2 linked regions of the Marinagarivorans cellulosilyticus genome follow. The protein of the gene in region 1 interacts with the protein of each later gene in a pairwise test. Links are inferred from orthologs where the notes say so. Each region holds a gene or a part of one and is shown in the gene's direction. Other genes may lie near its edges.

What was found. The genes of interacting proteins can lie anywhere in the genome.
Region 2: the proteins of leuS (region 1) and ligA interact in binary tests that used the Escherichia coli proteins (3 or more experiments, as listed by UniProt). The link is inferred for Marinagarivorans cellulosilyticus from one-to-one orthologs.

What each region holds. Positions count from the first base shown.
Region 1 is NZ_AP023086.1:1,784,616-1,791,070, reverse strand. What follows is about bases 2,026-5,165. They hold leuS (leucine--tRNA ligase), read left to right. Parts: upstream 2,026-2,369; coding sequence 2,370-4,961; downstream 4,962-5,165. Other genes in these bases: MARGE09_RS07100 (LPS-assembly lipoprotein LptE), read left to right, coding at 5,047-5,165; MARGE09_RS21555 (hypothetical protein), read left to right, coding at 2,026-2,144. Also shown: gap (type I glyceraldehyde-3-phosphate dehydrogenase), read left to right, coding at 10-1,002; MARGE09_RS07110 (lytic murein transglycosylase), read right to left, coding at 1,085-2,011; more of MARGE09_RS21555, read left to right, coding at 2,010-2,025; more of MARGE09_RS07100, read left to right, coding at 5,166-5,616; holA (DNA polymerase III subunit delta), read left to right, coding at 5,603-6,455.
Region 2 is NZ_AP023086.1:4,067,641-4,071,033, reverse strand. What follows is about bases 241-3,213. They hold ligA (NAD-dependent DNA ligase LigA), read left to right. Parts: upstream 241-698; coding sequence 699-2,729; downstream 2,730-3,213. Other genes in these bases: MARGE09_RS16570 (transglycosylase SLT domain-containing protein), read left to right, coding at 2,708-3,213; zipA (cell division protein ZipA), read left to right, coding at 241-632. Also shown: more of zipA, read left to right, coding at 1-240; more of MARGE09_RS16570, read left to right, coding at 3,214-3,331; MARGE09_RS16565 (HAD family hydrolase), read left to right, coding at 3,359-3,393. UniProt on the Escherichia coli protein: DNA ligase that catalyzes the formation of phosphodiester linkages between 5'-phosphoryl and 3'-hydroxyl groups in double-stranded DNA using NAD as a coenzyme and as the energy source for the reaction.

The sequences.
Region 1 (6,455 bases):
AATCCCACTATGATTCGCATCGGTATTAATGGTTTTGGCCGCATTGGCCGATTTGTATTTCGCGCAGCCTGTGAGCGTTCAGATGTTCAAGTGGTCGGCATCAACGACCTTATTGACGTAGATTACCTCGCCTACATGCTTAAGTATGACTCCACCCATGGCCGCTTTAACGGCGATGTTGAAGTCGTTGATGGTAGCTTGGTTGTTAACGGCAATACCGTTCGCATTACTGCAGAACGCGACCCTGCCAACCTGAAGTGGAACGAAATCAATGCAGACTACATTGTAGAATCAACCGGTTTCTTCCTTACCGACGAAACCGCACGTAAGCACATCGAAGCTGGCGCCAAGAAAGTTGTGATGTCTGCTCCGTCTAAAGACGCGACCCCCATGTTTGTTATGGGCGTTAACCACGAGTCTTACGCTGGCCAAGACATCGTATCTAACGCCTCTTGTACCACCAACTGTTTAGCGCCACTTGCCAAAGTTATCAATGACAACTTCGGCATTGTTGAAGGCTTAATGACAACCGTACACGCCACAACCGCAACCCAAAAAACCGTTGACGGCCCATCAGTAAAAGACTGGCGCGGCGGCCGCGGTGCAGGCCAAAACATCATTCCTTCATCAACTGGTGCAGCCAAAGCGGTAGGCAAGGTTATTCCAGAGCTTAACGGCAAATTAACCGGTATGGCGTTCCGCGTACCTACGCCAGATGTTTCTGTTGTTGACTTAACTTGCCGCCTTGAAAAATCGGCTAGCTACGAAGATATTTGCGCGGTAATGAAAGCGGCCTCTGTTGGCGAGCTTAAAGGCGTATTAGGCTACACCGAAGACGATGTTGTTTCGAACGACTTCGTTGGCGAAAAATGCACCTCTGTATTTGATGCCGGCGCAGGTATTGCCTTAAACGACAACTTTGTAAAACTAGTAAGTTGGTACGATAACGAAATTGGTTATTCAAACAAAGTCGTTGATTTAATTACTCATATTGCTAAGTAATTAAATATTCGCTGATAAAAAAAGGGAGCCACTTGGCTCCCTTTTTTTATTAAAGCCAGCGAAAATCTTAACGCCCCACCCCCTAAGCCAGCCAAAGCTCCAAATCCTCGTCGTGCCACTTAGCGATAACATCAAAACCGTCTTCGGCCACCTTGAGATAAACATCAATAATCTCGGTAGCCAGTTTAAAGAGCTGGTGCGAACTACTGCTTATTTCCGCACCCGAAAGCACATCCATATCTACAGTGTTTAACAAAAACATTAGCTTCAATTCGTAGGTTTTAATATAACTTACCGAAGGTAAAGCGCCCTCTAATATGTTTTGCATGCGCTCGGCTTGCAGCCGTAGTTTTTCGTGCTGGGTGCGCACGCATTGCAGCGCGAAACGCAGCTTGCGGTCCAAATAGTATTCGCACTCACCTTTAGCCGCAGCATAGGTGGCCAAGCCGCGCATGCGCGCTAATTGCTCGACCATTTCCGGCGTTTGCTTAGCAATAAAATTGAGTAATTCGATTTGTTTAAAAATTTTGGGGTAGTTTTCTTCGCTGCCGATGAGTTCGGCACCGTGGTCTTCCACCATAGCGGCAGATACTGGGCGCTCAATTTTTTTTGCCAACTGCACCATCATGCTGTGCAGCTGCTCAATAAAGTGCGAATGCAGTTCGAAGTTATCAATTACATCATCGTTTTGCCAATCGGCGCTGATGGTATTCCAAGCATTGTGCAGGTTTTGCTGGTCGCGCTCGCTCAGTAAGTCGCCACCGGCAGCAGCAAAAATTTCTAACGAGGCTAATCTGCGCTCGACTTGGCGCTGCAAAATGGCAAAGTCACCTTCAAACATCGTATTGCCCGCCAACAAAGCCATTGTCATACCGCGGTGGCGCTGAACCGCCTTAGACATATGGTGCAACTGGCGCAACAATACAATCGCATCCCGCTGGCTTCGAAATTGCGAGCAGAAAAGCTCGAAGGGCTCGGGCCGCTCGCTCTGCATTGGGGCAGTTGTCATGCTCAATTCTCTTATTTGGTGCATATCGCGTGTTACGCTAGCAGGAATCACGTCTTCATTTCCCGCCATTAAGCTCTATTTAGTGCACGATACCGTTATTACTTGGCAAAAATCAAAATCGCCAACGCTGTAATTCTCTGTTGTCCTCTGTTGTCCTCCCAGCAACGCTCATGCCAGCAATCACGGTTTGAACATTTACCCTGCTGCGCCATAAAATTCAGGCTTATTCACGCTAAGGGCCAAGCAATTTGGCATCGGGCTATCGGCACCGTTTTATTTAGCCTGCTCAGGCCCTATAATCACAAGCTTTTTGCAAAGGCAGCGCCTTTGCCTCACTGGGTTAGAGATCAAACAACTGATGAACGAGAATTACAATCCGTCCGAGATCGAACAAGACGCGCAGCGTTTTTGGTTAGACAACAACAGCTTTGCGGTAACAGAAGATACCAGCAAAGAAAAATTCTACTGTCTTGCCATGTTCCCCTACCCCAGTGGCCGCCTTCATATGGGGCATGTTCGCAACTACACCATTACCGACGTTATTTCGCGCTATCAGCGCATGCTGGGCAAAAACGTATTGCACCCTATGGGTTGGGATGCATTTGGTTTACCGGCCGAAAACGCCGCCATCAAAAACAATACCGCACCGGCAAAATGGACGTACAGCAACACCGACTACATGCGCGACCAACTTAAAGCCCTAGGCTTTGGTTTTGATTGGAGCCGCGAAGTCACCACCTGCAAACCCGACTACTACAAGTGGGAGCAATGGTTCTTCACGCGCCTGTACGAAAAAGGTTTGGCCTACAAAAAGGTATCTACCGTTAACTGGTGCCCAGTAGACGAAACCGTATTAGCTAACGAGCAAGTCGAAGATGGCTGCTGCTGGCGTTGTGGCACCAATGTCGAGAAAAAAGAAATCCCGCAGTGGTTTATCCGCATTACCGATTACGCCGAAGAACTGCTCAACGACTTAGATAAACTACCGCATTGGCCCGAGCAAGTTAAAACCATGCAGCGCAACTGGATAGGCAAAAGCCGCGGTGTAGAAATGCGCTTCGACTTAACAACGCCGGTAGCCGAGCACACAGGCTTCGAGGTCTATACCACCCGCCCAGATACCATTATGGGCGTCACCTACGTAAGCTTGGCTGCCCAGCACCCCATCGCACTAGAGCTGGCCAAAACCAATGCCGAGCTAGCCGCCTTTATCGAAGCCTGCAAAGTGCAATCGGTCAGCGAAGCCGACATGGCCACCATGGAGAAAAAAGGCTTTGATACCGGCATTACCGCTGCCCACCCCATTACCGGCGAGCCCGTTAGCGTTTGGGTAGCCAACTACGTATTGATGGATTACGGCTCCGGTGCCGTTATGGCTGTGCCCGCACACGACGAGCGCGATTACGAATTTGCCAAAAAGTACAACCTTGCCATTAACCAAGTGATCGCCCCTAGCGACAGTACCGAAATCAACTTGGCCGAAGCCGCATTTACCGACAAAGGCGTACTGGTTAACTCGGGCGAATTCGATGGCCTCGATTTTAACGGCGCCTTTACCGCCATCGTGCAAACCTTAGAGGCCGCCAACAAAGGCCGCGCCACCACCAATTACCGCTTGCGCGATTGGGGCGTTTCGCGCCAGCGCTACTGGGGCACCCCCATCCCCATCTTTAATTTAGCCGCCGGTGGCGAAATTCCCGTACCGGCGCACAAGCTGCCTATATTGCTACCCGAAGAAGTCGAAATGGACGGCGTGCAATCGCCCATTAAAGCCGACCCCGAATGGCGCAAAGGCAATATCGACGGCCAAGCAGGCGAGCACGAAACCGATACCTTCGATACCTTTATGGAATCTAGCTGGTACTACGCGCGCTACACCAGCCCCAATGCCGATAGCATGCTAGACCCCGACAAAGCCAATTACTGGCTACCGGTGGACCAATATGTCGGCGGTATCGAACACGCCATTTTGCACTTGTTGTATGCCCGTTTTTTCCACAAACTCATGCGCGATGAAGGCCTAGTAAACTGCGACGAGCCTTTCGACCGCCTGCTGTGCCAAGGCATGGTAAACGCCGAATCCTTCTTTATTAAAGAAGGCGGTCGCACCGAGTGGATAGCCCCCGCCGATGTCCGCGTTGAGCGCGACGAAAAAGGCAAAATGATCAACGCCTTCCATGCCGAAACCGAGCAACCGCTAGAATTTGGCGGCGTGATCAAAATGAGCAAATCGAAAAACAACGGGGTAGACCCAGAGTACGTGGTGCGCGAATACGGCGCCGATACCATTCGCCTATTCAGCATGTTTGCCGCACCACCAGAGCAAAGCCTAGAGTGGACAGATTCCGGCGTAGAAGGCGCCAGCCGCTTTATTAAAAAACTATGGCGCGCCGTACACCTACATTTGGAAGCTGGTGAACCCGGCCCGCTTACGGTAGATGCGCTAACGACCACGCATACCGATTTGCGCCGCAAAACGCACGAAACCATCAACAAAGTCAGCGATGATTTTGGCCGCCGCCAAACGTTTAATACCGCCATTGCCGCCGTTATGGAATTGCTAAACGACGTCAGCCGCAACGCCGACCGCGCCACACCACTGGGCTTAGCGGTAGAGCGCGAGGCGCTAGAATCCGCCGTGGTTATGCTTGCGCCGATTATCCCCCATGCCTGCCATGCACTCTGGCAAGGCTTAGGGCACGGCAGCAATTTGCTGGATGCACCTTGGCCCAAAGTGGACGAAGCCGCCCTAGTGCGTGCAAGCGTAACGATTGTGGTACAGGTTAATGGCAAAGTGCGCAGCAAGCTCGAACTACCGGCCGATGTCAGCAAAGGCGACGCCGAAAAAGCCGCTATGGCCGACGAAAACGTTATGCGTTTTATCGACGATAAAACCGTGCGCAAAGTGATCGTAGTGCCTGGCAAGCTGGTTAATATCGTCGCCAACTAAAGCGCCGCCCGCCTTGCACCTAGGTGCAAGGCGCATTCACTACAATCAGTATTGCCTGCCACCCGCTACTCGAGACCCGCTAACCATGCCCTCAGCCACGCCGCGTTTAACATCACTTCGGTTTGCCTTAATCGGCTTATTGGCCCTCACCATTACCGCTTGTGGCTGGCAACTTCGCGGCTTTAATAAAGGGCAATTGCCGCCAGAGCTCGCCTTAAAAACCGCCGACCCTTACGCCGCAATTGCTCGCCAACTGCAGCAAACCTTGGTACGCCGCGGCGTAAAAATTACCCCCAGCGCACCACTCACGCTCTGGTTAGATACCGAAGAGCTCGAAAAGCGCACCGTAGCCGTTACCAGTATTGGCGCGGCAGCCCAGTACGAGTTGCGCCTAGAAATTGCCTACAGCTACACCCCCAAAGGCGCGCAGCCTGCATTGCCCACCACCCTAACCACCCAGCGGGTATACGACTTTATTCCCGGCACCAACTTAGCCAAAGCCGAAGAGCAGCAAACCCTCGTCAAAGAAATGCGGCAAGAACTCATCAACCGCATTTTGCTGCAAAGCATGAGCCATACAAACACCCTAACAGTGCCAGCACAAAGCACCCAAAGCACCAGCGCCCACACGAGCAGCAGCCATGGCACGCATTAATGCAGAACAACTGCAAAACCACTGCAGCAGCCCGTTACTGCCGGTTTACTTTATCACCGGCGACGAACCGCTATTAGTGCAAGAATCCTGCGACATGCTGCGCCAAGCCGCCCGCACACAAGGCTTTAGCGAGCGCGAGCTGTACCACACCGACGCCAACCTCGACTGGCAACAACTGCTGCAAAGCGCCAACAGCATGAGCCTGTTCGCCGAGCGCAAAATTATCGAGGTGCGCAGCCACACCGCCAAACCCAACGATGCCGCCAAACAAGCACTGCTGGAATACTGTAAAAACCCAAGCCCAGACACCCTGCTAATACTGGTCTTCCCCAAAATTGACCGCGCCACGCAAAACGCCAAATGGTTTAAAGCCGTCGATAGCGTGGGCGGCACACTGCAAATATGGCCTATTAGCCCCAAGTTTTTCCCGCGCTGGGTCGATTTGCGCTTAAAGTCTGAAGGCTTGCGTGCCAGCAGCGATGCCGTAGGCATACTCGCCAGCAAAGTCGAAGGCAACCTACTGGCTTGCGTACAAGAAATTCAAAAACTTAAGCTCGTTAGCGACGATGGCGTGATTGACGGCCGCACTATGGCCAATGCCGTCGTCGACAGCGCCCGTTACGATATCTTCACCCTAGTAGACCGCGCCACCGGTGGCGATGCACGCGCCGCCACACGTACACTGCAAGGCCTGCGCGAAGAAGGCACCGAAGCCACCATTATTTTATGGGCGCTATCGCGCGAAATTCGCGCCCTCAATGCACTACTGTTTACCAAGCAAAGCGGTGGCAGCATTGAAAGCGTGGCTAAACAACACGGTATTTTCGACAAACGCATAC
Region 2 (3,393 bases), 2.3 Mb from region 1 along the record:
TTAATGCTAAAGCGGAGCCTGCACCAACAATGCTTATGGATTCTGCCGATGAACACCTAGAACCCACATTGGGCAACCTGGACGATCTAGATGATGACTTGGCGGTGATGGCACCACCGCGCACAGCAGCGCCAGCAGCTAAAGCTCCTGCTAAAGAGCCGGCCGTTCAACCTAAGGCTAAAGTAGCCGAGCCAGCCTTGGAGCCAGAAGAGGTTATTGTTATTAACGTTATGGCCCATCAAGGGCAGCTTTTTAGCGGAGAAACATTGCTGCAAACGCTTACCGAGCAAAACTTGCGTTTTGGCAATATGGAAATTTTTCATCGCCACAAAAACGAAGATGGCTCAGGTGAAGTCTTGTTTAGCTTGGCCAATATCGTAAAGCCTGGCACCTTTGATTTGACGACTATGGAAGATTTCTCCACGCCTGGGATCAGCATGTTTATGATGCTTCCTATCAGAGGCGATAGCGTTGCAGCGTTTGGTTTAATGGCGCGCACCGCCAAGGCTATTTCTGAAGCGCTAGACGGTGAGCTAAAAGATGAGCATCGCAGTGTGATGACGCAGCAAACGTTTGAACATTGCCGACAACGTGTTATTGAATTTGAGCGAAAACGTCGCCTTAATCGCTAATCAAGCCTTGCCAGTGTATAGATTCCAAACCGCCTATTGGCGGTTTGTTGTTTTGGAAACAAAAAAATGACAGAAGCTGTATTAACGGAAAATGACACAGTGATTCAACAGCAGTACGAAGCCCTTAAACAGGAAATCCAGCGTCATAACGTTGCTTACTATGTAAAGGATGAGCCTTCTATTCCAGATGCAGAATACGATCGTTTAATGCGTCAATTATTGGATGTCGAACAGCAGCACCCTAGTTGGGTAACGCCCGATTCCCCCTCGCAGCGCGTAGGAGCGACCCCGCTCGATAGCTTTCAAAGCGTAACGCATTTACAGCCGATGTTATCGTTAGGTAATGCCTTTAATGACGATGATATGAGGGATTTTGATCGACGTATACAAGACCGCTTAAAAACATCTATCGCGGTACATTATGTGTGCGAACCAAAATTTGATGGCCTTGCGGTAAGTTTGCTCTATCGCGATGGGCTATTCGAGCGCGCAGCTACAAGGGGTGATGGCACAACCGGCGAAGATATTTCGCAGAATGTTCGCACCCTTAAAAACGTACCGCTAAAGCTTGCCGGTAATTACCCTGCAGTGCTTGAAGTGCGCGGCGAAATTTACATGCCCTTAAAGGGGTTTGAGGCGCTGAACCAATCGGCGCGTGAGAATGGCCAAAAAACATTTGTAAACCCGCGCAATGCGGCAGCTGGTAGCTTAAGGCAGTTGGATTCTCGCATTACCGCAACAAGGCCGTTGGTGTTTAATGCTTATTCAGTGGGTGAGTTTGATGGCGAGCTGCCGGCAACGCACTTTGAAACCCTGCAATTACTGCGTGATTTAGGGTTTGTTGTGAGTGATCTTGCAGAGAAAGTCGACTCTATCGAAGGCTGCTTAGACTATTACACTCGAATGGCAGCCAAGCGAGATGCTCTGCCTTTTGATATAGACGGCTTGGTTTTTAAGGTTGATGACTTTGCATTACAGCGTCGCTTAGGTTTTGTTGCAAGGGCGCCACGTTTTGCGATCGCGCAAAAATTCCCCGCCCAAGAAGAAATGACAACCCTTAAAGCGGTCGAATTTCAGGTAGGGCGTACCGGTGCGATTACCCCTGTTGCGCGCTTAGAGCCGGTGTTTGTGGGCGGTGTTACCGTAGCGAACGCCACGCTGCACAACCGCGATGAAGTGGAGCGCCTTGGGGTGATGGTGGGTGATACCGTTATTATTCGTCGAGCAGGCGATGTAATCCCACAAATTGCCGAGGTTGTACTCGAGCGCCGCCCTGAAACGGCTAGCCCAATAGAATTTCCCGCGCAATGCCCTGTTTGTGGTGCCGATACTAGCCAAGTTCCTGGTGAAGCGGTGATTCGCTGCAGCGGTGGCTTATCGTGTGCAGCACAAAGTAAAGAGGCCATTAAGCACTTTGCAAGCCGTAAAGCGATGGATATTGATGGTTTGGGCGATAAGCTCGTAGAGCAATTGGTTGATGAAGGCTTGATCGCTAATGTTGCCGATTTATACCAGTTAACACTGGTACCGCTTGTTGGTTTAGAGCGCATGGCCGAGAAATCAGCCCAAAACTTATTGGATGCATTAGAAAAAAGTAAAAGTACGACTTTGGCGCGCTTTTTATATGCCTTAGGTATTCGAGAAGTTGGCCAAACAACCGCGGCTACGCTTGCACAGCATCTAGGTAGCTTGCAGGCCATTACGCAAGCTACGGCTGAACAGCTGCAAGAAATTCCTGATGTTGGGCCGGTTGTCGCTGAATATGTCGAATTGTTTTTTAAACAAGAAAGTAATTTAGCTTTACTAGAGGCTTTGCAGGCTGCAGGAGTGCATTGGCCAGCGCCGACGGTATCGCAAAATCAACCTTTAGCGGGTAAAACCGTAGTACTAACGGGAACGTTAGAAACTATGGGGCGCAGCGAAGCCAAAGAACGCTTATTGGCGTTGGGCGCTAAAGTAGCGGGTAGTGTGTCGGCAAAAACCTATTTAGTGGTGGCAGGGGCAAAAGCGGGCAGCAAACTCACAAAAGCGCAGGATATTGGGCTCGATGTGCGCAACGAAGAGGAGTTTATTGCGTGGTTAGAACAATTCGAATAATTAGCAGCTTCTGTTTTAGTGTTGTATTGGTAGCCTTTGCAAGTGGTTGCGCGGGCTACAGGCCTACTCAAATGGATGACGCTTGCGACATACTTGGCGGCAAAAAAAGTTGGTATAAAGATGCCGTAAAGGCTGCCAATAAGTGGGGCACACCGGTCGCAACGAAGCTGGCGTTTATACATCAAGAATCGCGTTTTAAAGCCGATGCGCGCCCCCCCAGAAAGAAGATCCTCTGGATTATTCCCGGTCCTAGGGCCAGCGATGCTTACGGTTATGCCCAAGTAAAAGATGCCACTTGGCGTTGGTACCAGGATAAAACTGGAGCGCGCGGTGCAGATCGCGATGACTTTGGTGATGTGACACAATTTATTGGTTGGTACAACAAAGAGAGCCAGCGCCGTTTAGGTATAGGCTTAGGCGACGCTTATAGGCAATACTTGGCGTATCATGAAGGCCATGGCGGTTATGAACGCCGCTCTTACAATAAAAAGCCTTGGTTAAAAAAGGTTGCCCTTAAAGTTTCTTCGCGGGCAAAAATGTACCAACAGCAAATTAAAGGCTGTAAAAAAGAGCTAGAAAAAAATCGCTTTTGGTTTTTTTAGTGCCAAGTGCATCGTAACGGAAATTCAATGACTATCTCCCTTGAGCAATTTTTACTGAGCGA